2 regions of the Brevundimonas naejangsanensis genome follow, and region 1 is predicted to be linked to the other one. Evidence: predicted binding sites of a transcription regulator. Region 1 holds the regulator's gene; the other holds the start of a gene.
What was found. Region 1 encodes HrcA, which represses chaperone genes, less so after heat shock. Its sites were predicted from a motif close to GTTAGCANTCNNNNNNNNNGANTGCTAAC; they were not measured.
Positions count from the first base shown of each region.

Region 2: the regulator HrcA is predicted to act here: its motif matches at 2,975-3,003, upstream of groES (co-chaperone GroES).

Region 1 covers NZ_CP032707.1:1,197,101-1,203,629, forward strand. The annotation lists gene truB (tRNA pseudouridine(55) synthase TruB) at 1-142, shown strand, start outside; gene rpsO (30S ribosomal protein S15) at 155-424, shown strand; gene pnp (polyribonucleotide nucleotidyltransferase) at 688-2,922, shown strand; gene D8I30_RS14570 (hypothetical protein) at 3,157-3,624, opposite strand; gene rph (ribonuclease PH) at 3,695-4,420, opposite strand; gene hrcA (heat-inducible transcriptional repressor HrcA) at 4,539-5,621, shown strand; gene grpE (nucleotide exchange factor GrpE) at 5,618-6,244, shown strand; gene D8I30_RS05670 (dienelactone hydrolase family protein) at 6,474-6,529, opposite strand, start outside.
Region 2 covers NZ_CP032707.1:1,028,083-1,034,611, forward strand. The annotation lists gene D8I30_RS04830 (hypothetical protein) at 1-186, opposite strand, end outside; gene pgi (glucose-6-phosphate isomerase) at 333-1,937, shown strand; gene D8I30_RS04840 (DUF4260 domain-containing protein) at 1,934-2,389, shown strand; gene D8I30_RS04845 (hypothetical protein) at 2,371-2,814, opposite strand; gene groES (co-chaperone GroES) at 3,053-3,340, shown strand; gene groL (chaperonin GroEL) at 3,398-5,041, shown strand; gene D8I30_RS04860 (LysR substrate-binding domain-containing protein) at 5,257-6,201, opposite strand; gene D8I30_RS14350 (hypothetical protein) at 6,288-6,440, shown strand.

The DNA of each region.
Region 1 (6,529 bases):
CCCCCGACAGATTGAAACCCTCAAGGCCCGGCTTCCCGCCGGTTCGCGGCTGGTTTCGGTCTTCGAGGGCGGGACCCTGGTCGCGCTCGGCAATCTCAGGGCCGGTCGGCTTGAACCCGATCGTGTTTTCAACCTCCCATAATGGAGACTCTCGATGTCGATTACGGCTCAACGTAAAGCTGAAGTCATCGCCGACAACGCTCGCTCGACGGGCGACACCGGTTCGGCGGAAGTGCAGGTCGCGATCCTGTCGGAACGCATTGCCAACCTGACCGAGCACTTCAAGACCCACAAGAAGGACAACCACTCGCGTCGCGGCCTGCTCAAGCTGGTCTCGCAGCGTCGTCGCCTTCTGGACCACCTGAACAAGACCGACGGCGCCCGCTATCAGGCGCTGATCGCCAAGCTGGGTCTGCGTCGCTAAGGCGCGCCCGGTTGCGGATCGGATGACATTCCACGAGGCGCGGGCGGCCACGTCCGCGCCTCGTTCCGCTCATAAGTCAGTTTTCCCGCGCGCCGCGGGTCTTTCCATCGGCGCAACCGACGCGAGGGCCATGAAGCGGTCCTCACTCCACCCGCCCGGCCGCGACGTCGCGGTCAGGTCAACGGGGACCGTTAAGGACTGAACGGCCTGACGCTCCGCACACCCCCGACGGGAATACGCCCGCGGGAGACGAAAGACGAAAAATGTTCGACATCAAACGCAAGACGATCGAGTGGGCCGGACGCCCGCTGACCCTGGAGACGGGCCGCATCGCCCGTCAGGCCGACGGCGCCGTGCTGGCGACCTACGGCGAGACCGTGGTCCTGGCCACCGTCGTCTACGGCCGCCAGCCCAAGCCGGGCCTGGATTTCTTCCCCCTGACGGTCAACTACCAGGAAAAGACCTTCGCGGCCGGCAAGATCCCGGGCGGCTACTTCAAGCGTGAAGGCCGTCCGACCGAGAAGGAGACCCTGGTCTCCCGTCTGATCGACCGGCCGATCCGCCCCCTGTTCGTCAAGGGCTTCAAGAACGAGACCCAGGTCATCGTCACCGTGCTGCAGCACGACCTTGAGAACGATCCCGACATCCTGGGCATGGTCGCCGCCTCGGCCGCCCTGACCATCTCGGGCGTGCCCTTCATGGGCCCGATCGGCGCCGCGCGCGTCGGCATGATCGACGGCGAACTGGTGCTGAACCCGGCCATCGACCAGATGGGCGAGAGCGCCCTGGACCTGGTCGTCGCGGGCACGCAAGACGCCCTGATGATGGTCGAATCCGAAGCCAAGGAGCTGTCGGAAGAGAAGATGCTCGAGGCCCTGATGTTCGCGCACGCGGGCATGCAGCCGGTCATCGACGCCATCATCGACCTGGCCGAGCACGCCGCCAAGGAGCCGTTCGACTTCCAGGCCGAGGACCACTCGGACGTGGTCGCCTCGATCAAGGCGCTGGTCGGCGAGGACATCAAGGCCGCCTACGCCCACCCGGGCAAGTATGAGCGCCGCTCGGGCGTCGACGCCGCCAAGAAGAAGGCCGCCGAGGCCCTGGTGAAGACCGACGAGAAGCCGGACGGCGTCGACTCGTCCAAGTTCTCGGCCGCGTTCAAGGAATGCGAAGCCGACGTCCTGCGTCGCGACATCATCGAGAACAGCCACCGCGTCGACGGCCGCGCTCTGGACAAGGTCCGCGCCATCGTCTCGGAAGTCGGCGTCCTGCCGCGCACCCACGGTTCGGCCCTGTTCACGCGCGGCGAAACCCAGGCCCTGGTCGTCGCCACGCTCGGCACCGGCGAGGACGAGCAGTACATCGACAGCCTGACCGGGACCTACAAAGAGTCCTTCCTGCTGCACTACAACTTCCCGCCCTATTCGGTCGGTGAAGCGGGCCGCATGGGCTCGCCGGGCCGTCGCGAGATCGGCCACGGCAAGCTGGCCTGGCGCGCCATCCGCCCGATGCTGCCGTCGAAGGAAGACTTCCCCTACACCATCCGTCTGGTGTCGGAGATCACCGAGTCGAACGGCTCGTCCTCGATGGCCACGGTCTGCGGTTCGTCGCTGGCCCTGATGGACGCCGGCGTGCCGCTGGCCCGCCCGGTCTCGGGCATCGCCATGGGTCTGATCCTGGAGCCGTCGGGCGAGTTCGCCATCCTGTCGGACATCCTGGGTGACGAAGACCACCTGGGCGACATGGACTTCAAGGTCGCGGGCACCTCGGAAGGCATCACCAGCCTTCAGATGGACATCAAGGTCGCCGGCATCACCAAGGAGATCATGCAGCAGGCCCTGACGCAGGCGTCGGCCGGCCGCCTGCACATCCTGGACGAAATGGCCAAGGCCATGGAAGCGCCGCGCGCCGAGCTGGGCGAGTTCGCGCCCAAGATCGAATCCATCAAGATCGCGGTCGACAAGATCCGCGAAGTGATCGGTTCGGGCGGCAAGGTCATCCGCGAAATCGTCGAGAAGACCGGCGCCAAGGTCGACATCCAGGACGACGGCACCATCAAGATCGCCGCCAACGAGCAGGAGAAGATCGAGGCCGCCAAGGCCTGGATCCAATCGATCGCCTCGGAGCCGGAAGTCGGCACGATCTACACCGGCAAGGTCGTGAAGGTCGTCGACTTCGGCGCCTTCGTGAACTTCTTCGGCGCCAAGGACGGTCTGGTTCACGTGTCCCAGATCGCTCTGGAGCGCGTCGCCAACCCGGCCGACGTCCTGTCGGAAGGCCAGGAGGTCAAGGTCAAGTTCCTGGGCTTCGACGATCGCGGCAAGACCAAGCTGTCGATGAAGGTCGTCGATCAGGAAACCGGCGAGGACATCACCGACAAGATCAACGCCGAGCGCGCTGAACGCGGCGAGGCCCCGCTGTCGGAAGACACCGGCGGCCGTCCCAAGCGGGACGGCGACCGCAACGGCGGCGACCGCGGCCGTCGCCGTCGCGACTAAGCCTTACGGCTGAAATGAAGAGGCCCCGCTGGCGACAGCGGGGCCTTTTTTGTGCCTGAGCGCGATTTCTCCCTCCCCGGGACGGGGAGGGTGGCTGAGCCGCAGGCGAAGCCGGGTGGAGGCGGCCAGGCAAATCAAACGCCGAGGCTAGATCGCCTGGCCCTCCCCACCCGGTCTCCGCTTCGCGTCGACCACCCTCCCCATGAAGGGGAGGGAGAGGCGCGGCGCCGAGGGTCAGGCGGCGCATTCCTTCGGCAGGGGCTGGTCGGTTTCCGTCCACATGGCGCAGCCCCGGTCGATCTCCTCCTGGATCATGGCGCAGGGGTTGTCGGCGTGGCAGGGCGGATGGGTGGCGGGGCTGACGCGGATGCAGCGCCGCACCAGGCGGGCGGAGGCGGCCTCGCCGATCTCGGCGCGACAACTGCCCGGCTCGAGCGGAACGCGGCGGGGGGCCATGTCCGGCCCCTCGGGCAGGCGGGCCTCGGGGACGCGGGTCTTGGGCGCGGGGGCCTGGACCTGAGGCGCGCTTGTCGAGGCGGGGATCATCGCCGGCGCCGAGACGGCGGCGGATGCGTTGAAGGGGGTCTGGGCGGCGGCGGTGTTTGCGGCGGGCGCTTCGGGCGCGGGCGGCGCCTCGGCGCGCGGGTGGCAGGCCGCCAGGACGAGGGCGGCCGCGCAGGCGGCGTGACGGAAGCGGATCATGGGCGGACTCCGTGTCGGGGGCGCTGCATGGAACGCCGCTCCCCCGATCCGGTTCGTTGCCGGGCGCGGCCTAGCGCTTCACGGCCTCCAGGGCGGCCTTCTGCAGGGCGAACAGTTCGCCGCAGCCGATCTCGGCCAGCTGGAACAGGCGGTCGAATTCGGGGCGCGAGAAGCCGCGCTTCTCGCCGGTGGCCTGGATCTCGACGATCTGGCCGGCGCCGGTCAGGACGAAGTTGGAATCGGCCTCGGCGGTGGAGTCCTCCTCATAGTCGAGGTCCAGCACCGGCAAGTCGTTGAACACGCCGCACGACACGGCCGCCACCTGGTCGACGATCGGATTGGTCGCCAGCACGCCCTCCTCGCGCAGGTAGTCGAAGGCCGAGGCCATGGCCACCCAGGCGCCGGTGATGGCGGCGGTGCGGGTGCCGCCGTCGGCCTGGATCACGTCGCAGTCGATCAGCACCTGACGCTCGCCCAGGGCCTTGAGGTCGACCACGGCGCGCAGGGAGCGGCCGATCAGGCGCTGGATCTCCTGGGTGCGGCCCGACTGCTTGCCGGCGGCGGCTTCGCGGCGGCCGCGGGTGTGGGTGGCGCGCGGCAGCATGCCGTATTCGGCCGTGACCCAGCCCTGGCCGGTGTTGCGCATCCAGCCCGGCACCTTCTCCTCGACCGAGGCCGTGACCAGCACCTTGGTGTGGCCGAAGGAGACCAGGCACGAGCCCTCGGCGTAGCGGTTGACGCCGGTCTCCAGCGTGACGGTGCGGAGTTGTTCGGGGGTGCGTTCGGACGGGCGCATGGGAATTCCTTGGAAGCGGGATGGCGGGTGCTTATCCTGAAACCATGAGCCTGTCCCGCGCCTCGAACCCTGCCCCGCGCTTTCGGCCCGTCATGACGGGGCGGAGGGCGTCGGCATGATGTCCCTGCTGCATCCCTCGCCGGGGCTGGCGACGCTGGACGCGCGGGCGCGCGACATCTTCCGCCGGGTGGTCGAGAACTATCTGGAGACGGGCGAGCCGGTCGGCTCGCGCACCCTGTCGCGCGGCGGGGTGGCCCTGTCGCCGGCCTCGATCCGCAACACCATGCAGGACCTGACCCTGGCGGGGCTGCTGGCCTCGTCCCACGCCTCGGCCGGGCGGGCGCCGACCCATGCGGGCCTGCGCCTGTTCGTCGACGGCCTGCTGGAGGTCGGGGACATCGGCGAGGAGGAGCGGCGCGAGATCGACGCGCGCCTCGCCGTCCTGGGCGGCCAGGGGCCGGGCCGCAACGTCGAGGAGGCCCTGGACGCCGCCTCCTCCCTGCTGTCGGGCCTGGCGGGCGGGGCGGGTATCGTCGCCAGCCCGGTGCGCGAGGCGGGGGTGCGCCACGTCGAGTTCGTCGCCCTGGGCGGGGGCCAGGCCCTGGCGGTGCTGGTGGCCGACGACGGCACGGTGGAGAACCGGCTGATGGGGCTGGCGCCGGGGGTGACGGCCTCGACCCTGCAGGAGGCGTCGAACTTCCTCAACGCGCGGCTGAAGGGGCGGGCCCTGGCCGAGGCCCGCCACGAGATGAAGGGCGAGATGGAGGTCGCGCGGCGCGAGCTCGACGCCGCCGCCGCCCGGCTGGTCGAGGAAGGCCTGGCCGCCTGGAGCGGCGGCGAGCGCGACCGCAACCTGATCGTGCGCGGCCGCGCCAACCTGCTGCAGGACGCCCAGGCGGCCGAGGACCTGGAGCGGGTCCGGGTGCTGTTCGACGATCTGGAGCAGAAGGAACAGCTGATCGGCCTGCTCGACGACGTCGGCGCCGCCCAGGGGGTGCGCATCTTTATCGGCGCGGAAACGCGACTCTTTTCGCTTTCGGGTTCCGCCGTGATCGCGGCGCCCTATATGTCGGGCCGGCAGCGGGTGCTGGGCGCCATCGGCGTCATCGGGCCCGCGCGGTTGAACTACGCCCGTGTCATCCCGTTGGTGGACTACACCGCCCGGGTGCTGGGGCGGATTCTGGACGGACAGGAAACGTGACGGACATCAACGACGAGACCCGGGACCAACTCGAGCAGGACATCAAGGAGTCCGAGGCGGACGCCGCCGCGGAAGGCGCCGACGGCGACATGGCCGTGGTCGACGCCCTGATCGCCGAGCGCGACCAGTGGAAGGACCGCGCCCTGCGCGCCGTGGCCGAGGCCGAGAACACCAAGCGCCGCGCCGAGACGCAGCAGAACGACGCCCGCGCCTACGCCATCCAGCGCTTCGCCAAGGACCTGCTGGGCGTGGCCGACACGCTGGAGCGCGGCCTGGCGTCGGCGCCCAAGGACGCCGAGGGCCCCGCCGCCGCCATGATCACGGGGCTGGAGCTGACGCAGAAGTCCCTGCTGTCGGCCTTCGAGGCCAATGGCCTGACGCGCGTCGAGCCGGGCCCGGGCGAGGCCTTCGACCCGCACCTGCACCAGGCCATGATGGAGCAGCCCTCGGACACGGTGCCCGGCGGCACGGTGATCCAGACGCTGCAGCCCGGCTACGCCCTGTTCGGCCGTACGGTGCGCGCCGCCATGGTGGTGGTGGCGGCCAAGGGCTCGGGCCCGGCCGCAGGCGGCGCCTACGCCGACCCGAAGGCGACCGGCGAGAATTTCGACGGCAAGGCCTGAGGCTTCCGGCATGAATGACGAACGGCCCGGCGCAGACCCGTCGGGCCGTTTTGCATTCGTCTCCCTTCCCCCTCGATGGGGTAAGGGCGGGGATGGGGGTTAGGGCGCAAGGTTTGCCGGAACGTGCGCAGGAGACGCGCCCGCGTCTCCGCGGTCCTATTGGATGCGTCCCGCCTGCACCCCCGCCCTTACCCCATCGAGGGGGAGGGCGTGTGAGCCGGGTCTGGACTCACGCCTTCAGTCGCTCTCCGAACAGCGCCAGCATCCGCCGCCAGCCGTCCTTGG
Region 2 (6,529 bases), 170 kb from region 1:
GCCCGAGGCGATCCAGCCGTCGACCACCGCCTTCAACGCGCCCGAGCGGGCCGCCAGGTCGGCGAACAGGGGCTCGTGCGCCACCGAGACCGGGGCGGCCGGGTCCATGGGCGGCTGGGCGGCGGCTTCGGCCACGGCGGGGTCGGCCAGCATCAGGGCGACGGCGAGGGCGAGGGCGCAGGACATGGCGGGCCTTTCACGATCGGCCGGGACGGCCGGACTTCCTGCCTTGGAAATCCTTGTTGACCCGGTCCTGGATTGAACTCTTGTCGGCCTGAGCCGTAAACGAGAGCTTGCAAGCGTCGTACCAAGACGCAGTGGGGGAGCCGTCGATGCCGCACGCCGCCTGGACCGAACTGGAAGCCGCCGCCCGCCGGGACGCCGACGCCCGCATCGTCGATCAGTTCGCGGCCGACCCCGGCCGGCTGGCGCGGATGACGGTCGAGGCCGCGGGCCTGCGCCTGGACCTGTCCAAGCAGAGCTGGACGAAGGCCGGGTTCGAGGCCGCCCTGGCCCTGGCCCGCGCCTGCGACGTCGAGGGCCGCCGCGCGGCCCTGTTCGGCGGCGAGGCCGTCAACCTGACCGAGGGGCGGGCGGTGCTGCATCCGGCCCTGCGCGCCCCCGCCGGCGCCGCCTTCCGCGCCCTGGGCGAGCCGGTCTCGGCCGAGGTCGAGGCCGTGCGCGCCGAGATGCGGGCCTACGCCGAGGCCGTGCGGTCCGGAAACGAGACAGGGGCCACGGGCCGCCCGTTCCAGGCGGTGGTCCATGTCGGCATCGGCGGCTCGGACCTAGGGCCGCGCCTGATCTGGGACGCCCTGCGCCCGCTCGATCCCGAAATCGACCTGCGCTTCGTCGCCAACATCGACCCGCGCGACATGGCGGAAGCCCTGACCGGGCTGGACCCCGAGACCACGCTGGTCGTGGTCGTGTCCAAGACCTTCACCACCCAGGAGACCCTGGCCAACGCCGAGGCGGCCAAGGCCTGGCTGGCCGCCGCCCTGCCCGCCGAGGGGATGGCCCGGCACTTCATCGGCGTCACCGCCGCGCCCGAGAAGGCGGCCGGCTTCGGCTGCGGCCGGACCTTCGCCTTCCGGGACTGGGTCGGCGGGCGCTACTCCCTGTGGTCGGCGGTCAGCCTGTCCTGCGTCATCGGCCTGGGCTGGGACGCCTTCCAGGGCTTCCTCGACGGCGCCGCCGAAATGGACCGCCACTTCCTCGAGGCGTCGCTGGAGACGAACGCGCCCGTGCTGCTGGCCCTGGCCCAGATCTACAACGTCGACGGCCTGCGCCGCCCGGCGCGCACCGTCGCCCCCTACGCCCACGCCCTGCGCCGCCTGCCGGCCTTCCTGCAGCAGCTGGAGATGGAGTCGAACGGCAAGCGGGTGCGCCGCGACGGCTCGCCCGTCGGCCGTCCGACCTGCCCCGTCGTCTTCGGCGAGCCCGGCACCAACGGCCAACACGCCTTCTTCCAGCAGATCCACCAGGGCCCGCAGGTCGTTCCGGCCGAGTTCGTCATCGTCGCCTCGACCGACGGAGAGACTTCGGAAAGCCCCCTGTGGGCCAACGCCCTGGCCCAGGCCCAGGCCCTGATGCTGGGCAAGAGCGAGATCCAGGCCCGCGCCGAACTGATCGCCTCCGGCGCGTCCGAAGACGAGGCCGACCGCCTGGCCCCGCACAAGACCTTCCCCGGCGACCGCCCCTCTACGGCCATCGTCCTGGACGCCCTGACGCCCCAGGCCCTGGGCGCCTTGATCGCCCTCTACGAACACAAAACCTTCGTCGAAGGGGTGCTATGGGACATCAACAGCTTCGATCAATGGGGGGTCGAATTGGGCAAGGCCCTGGCGAAGTCCATCCTCAGGGACGTCGCGGCCAGGGCTCCCGCGCCCGACCTCGACCCGTCGACCGCGGCCCTCCTGCAAAGGCTGATCCGATGACCGTAATCGCTCCCGCCTGGCAGCGGCTCGAGGGCCTGGCCCTGCTGGCCGTCGCCGCCCTGGCCTACGCCCGGACCGAACAGAGCTGGCTGCTGTTCGCCGTCCTCTTCCTGGCGCCGGACCTGTCCTTCGCCGGCTATCTGGCCGGGCCGCGCGTCGGGGCCTGGGCCTACAACCTGGCCCACAGCCTGATCGGCCCCTTGGCGCTGGTCGCGGCCGGCCTGCTGACCGCCGCCCCCTTGGCGACCGCCCTGGCCCTGATCTGGCTGGCCCACGTGGGTTTCGACCGCGCGCTCGGCTATGGACTGAAGTCCCCGAAGGGTTCGGGATCACCCATCTGGGCCGGATCGGCAAGGCGCGCGCGACGGCCGCCTGAGCCCACGAAAAAAGGCCCGGCCGGGCGGCCGAGCCTTCTTTCCTTCAGACGATCCGCCTACCAGCGGCGATCGTAGCGATAGTCGCGGTCGCGGCGGTTCTGATAGCTGCGCCACTCGCCGTGGTTCCGCCAGTAGCGGCCGTCGCGATAGTAGCGGCCGTCGTTGCGGTAGTAGCCGTCACGGCTGTTGATGCCGTGGTCGCGCTCCCAGTGGCCCCGGTTCCGATAGCAGCGGCCGCCGCGGTAATAGTCGCAGTTGGCCCGATCGCTATCCGAGGAGGCCACGCCCAGAGCCGCGCCCGCCAGGGCGCCCCCGGCGATGTAGCGGCCATCGCCCTGGCCGATCAGGGCCCCGGCGACGCCGCCGACCACGGCGCCGAGCACGGCGTCACGGCCGGTGTTGTCGCGATCGCGGTCGCGATAGGACTGGGCGGCGGCGGGAGTGGTCGCCAGCATCGTGAGAGCGATCGCGCCGACGCCGATCTTGGACATGGTCTTCATGGCGGGCTCCTTTCGAAAGCCGGTTGATCCGTCCTGTCCCTTGTAGCGACGCCTGTCTGAACGTCCCCGGGGAGGTCCGTTCATCTGCGCTTCATGTTGCAGCCTGCTTTCCGGGGCTCAGGCCTTGACGCCCCTCGCCCCCCTGCCTAACTCCCCGGTCGTTAGCACTCGGGGAGGGCGACTGCCAAAGTCGTGGGCTCCGAGGGCTGAAATCAACATCCTAACGGGAGTTACTCAGATGGCGTTTCGTCCGCTCGGCGACCGCGTGCTGGTCAAGCGCGTTGAAGAAGAATCCAAGACCAAGGGTGGGATCATCATCCCCGACACGGCCAAGGAAAAGCCGCAGGAAGGCGAAGTCGTCGCCGTGGGCCCCGGCGTCCGTGACGAAGACGGCAAGCACGTCGCCCTGGAACTGAAGGCCGGCGACCGCATCCTGTTCGGCAAGTGGTCGGGCACCGAGGTCAAGATCGACGGTGAAGACCTGATCATCATGAAGGAATCCGACGTCCTGGGCGTGCTGTCGTAAGACTGACCTCAGGTTTCCGGTTTTCTACGTAAAAACATCTAGATAGGAGCAGCCCGCATGGCCGCTAAAATCGTAAAGTTCAACACCGACGCCCGCGACAAGATGCTGAAGGGCGTCAACGTCCTGGCTGACGCCGTCAAGGTGACCCTGGGTCCCAAGGGCCGCAACGTCGTGATCCAGAAGTCCTTCGGCGCCCCGCGCTCGACCAAGGACGGCGTCTCGGTGGCCAAGGAAATCGAGCTGGAAGACGCCTTCGAGAACATGGGCGCCCAGATGATCCGCGAAGTCGCATCCAAGGCGAACGACAAGGCGGGCGACGGCACCACCACCGCCACCGTCCTGGCCCAGGCCATCGTCCAGGAAGGCCTGAAGGCCGTGGCCGCCGGCATGAACCCGATGGATCTGAAGCGCGGCATCGACAAGGCCGTCGACGCGGTGCTGGAAGAGGTCAAGTCGATCTCCAAGCCGGTCTCCAACAACTCGGAAATCGCCCAGGTCGGCACCATCTCGGCCAACGGCGACGCTGAAATCGGCGGCCTGATCGCCGAAGCCATGGCCAAGGTCGGCAACGAAGGCGTCATCACCGTCGAGGAAGCCAAGACCGCCGAAACCACCGTCGACATCGTCGAGGGCATGCAGTTCGACCGCGGCTACCTGTCGCCCTACTTCATCACCAACCCGGACAAGATGGAGGCCGTCCTCGAGGAGCCGCTCATCCTGCTCCACGAGAAGAAGCTGACCTCGCTGCAGCCGATGCTGCCGGTGCTGGAAGCCGTGGTTCAGTCGGGCCGCCCCCTGCTGATCATCGCCGAGGACATCGAAGGCGAAGCCCTGGCCACCCTGGTGGTCAACAAGCTGCGCGGCGGCCTGCGCGTCGCCGCCGTCAAGGCTCCGGGCTTCGGCGACCGCCGCAAGGCCATGCTGGAAGACATCGCCATCCTGACGGGCGGCCAGGTCATCTCGGAAGACCTCGGCATCAAGCTTGAGACGGTCACGCTCGACATGCTCGGCAAGGCCAAGAAGGTCCAGATCACCAAGGACGACACCACCATCGTCGAAGGCGCTGGCGAGAAGGACGGCATCGAAGCCCGCGTCGGCCAGATCAAGCGTCAGATCGAGGACACCACCTCGGACTACGACCGCGAGAAGCTGCAAGAGCGTCTGGCCAAGCTGGCCGGCGGCGTCGCCGTCCTGCGCGTCGGCGGCTCGACCGAGGTCGAGGTCAAGGAGAAGAAGGACCGCGTCGACGACGCCCTGAACGCGACCCGCGCGGCCGCCGACGAAGGCATCGTCCCGGGCGGCGGCGTGGCCCTGCTGAAGGCCTCCAAGGTGCTGGCCGACCTGAAGGTCGACAACGCCGACCAGACCGCCGGCGTCAACATCGTCCGCCGCGCCCTGCAGGCTCCGATCCGTCAGATCTCGGAGAACTCGGGCGTCGAAGGCTCGATCGTGGTCGGCAAGGTGCTGGAGTCGGACAAGGCCAACTTCGGCTTCAACGCCCAGACCGAAGAGTACGGCGACCTGGTGGAGATGGGCGTCATCGACCCGGCCAAGGTCGTGCGCTCGGCCCTGGCCTCGGCCGGCTCGGTCGCGGGCATCATGATCACGACCGAAGCCGCCATCGCCGACGCGCCCAAGAAGGCCTCGGCCGGCGCCCCCGACATGGGCGGTATGGGCGGCATGGGCGGCATGGACTTCTAAGTCCACGCTGACCAACGCTGAGACCACGGAAGGGCGGGATCGAAAGGTCCCGCCCTTTCTTTTTTCCTTCTCCCCTTGCGGGAGAAGGTGGCGGCCGAAGGCTGACGGATGAGGGGTATCTCCACAGTGGATGAAGGCGACTTGGTCAAATGGCGGCGCAACCCCTCATCCGACCTCGCTCCGCTCGGCCACCTTCTCCCGCAAGGGGAGAAGGATCAGGAGCCCGTCTCCCCCACCTCGCGCCCGGCCAGCCGCGCCCCTTCGCCCACCGCCGGGTCGGACCTCGCCGTTCCCAGAATCCAGTCGCGGAAGCGGGCGATCTTGGGGGTCAGGCGGCGGCCGGGCGGGTAGCAGAGCCAATAACCCTCGGCCAGGGCCACCGTCGCCTCGAACGGCCGCACCAGCAGGCCGCGCTCGATCTCGCGGCCGTAGAGGATGGGCGAGCCCAGGGCCACGCCCTGGTCGCCCAGCGCCGCCGCCACCTCCATCGCCTGGTTGTCGGCGGTCAGGCGCGGCGGCGGGGCGGCGTCGGCGGGCGCCACCCCGGCGGCCGCGAACCAGGCGGCCCATTCCCCCGGATCGCCCACCAGGGGGGCGCGCTTCAGGTCGGCGATCGTCTTCAGCTCCAGCCGGTCGCGCAGGGCCGGGGTGCAGACCGGGGTGAAGACGGCGGGCATCAGGAAGCGGCTCTCCAGGCCCGGCCAGCGGCCCGAGCCGAAGCGCAGCCCCACGTCCAGTCCGTCGGCCCCCAGGCTGGACAGGGCGGCGCTGGTGTCGACCCGCACAGCCAGGTCGGGATTGGCCAACTGGAACGCCCCCAGCCGCGGCGCCAGCCACTGGGTCGCCAGAGTCTGCAGGGTGGTGATGGCCAGCACCCCCTGGTCGGCCTCGACCACCTCGGCCACCGCCCGGCGCAGCAGGGTCATGGCCTCGGTCGCCGCCGTGGCCAGGCGCTCGCCCTCGGGCGTCAGGGCCACCTGCCGCGTACCGCGCGTGAACAGGGAGCGCTCCAGCCGCTGCTCCAGGTCGCGGATGCGCCAGCTGACCGCCGCCTGGCTCATGCCCAGGGCCTCGGCCGCGCGGGTGAAGCTGAGCAGGCGCGCCGCCGCCTCGAACACGCGCAGCGCGTCCACCGGGATGCGAGAGAGAATGTCAGACATAAGCCTGCCTTATGAATGAGCGCTGTTGTCTCGTTTGTGAACGCGGCCCCTGCGCGCCATCCTAACACTATCAGAAAGGAGGCCAAATGATGGAAGACATTCACCGCACTCATAAGGAACCCGCGTGGGGCTGGATCGGGGCCCTGATCGACGCCCGCCGCCTGGCGCGCCGCGAGACCGGCGTCGCCCGCCTCGGGGCCCGCCCCTGCCCGACGCCCCCGCGCCGGGCGGCCTGCTGACGGCCGCCGTCCCGCCGGGCGCGACCCCAAGCGCGACCCAAGAGCGCGACAAGGCGTCGCGCCTGGCGTCCTTCCGTCGGCGGAGCGGT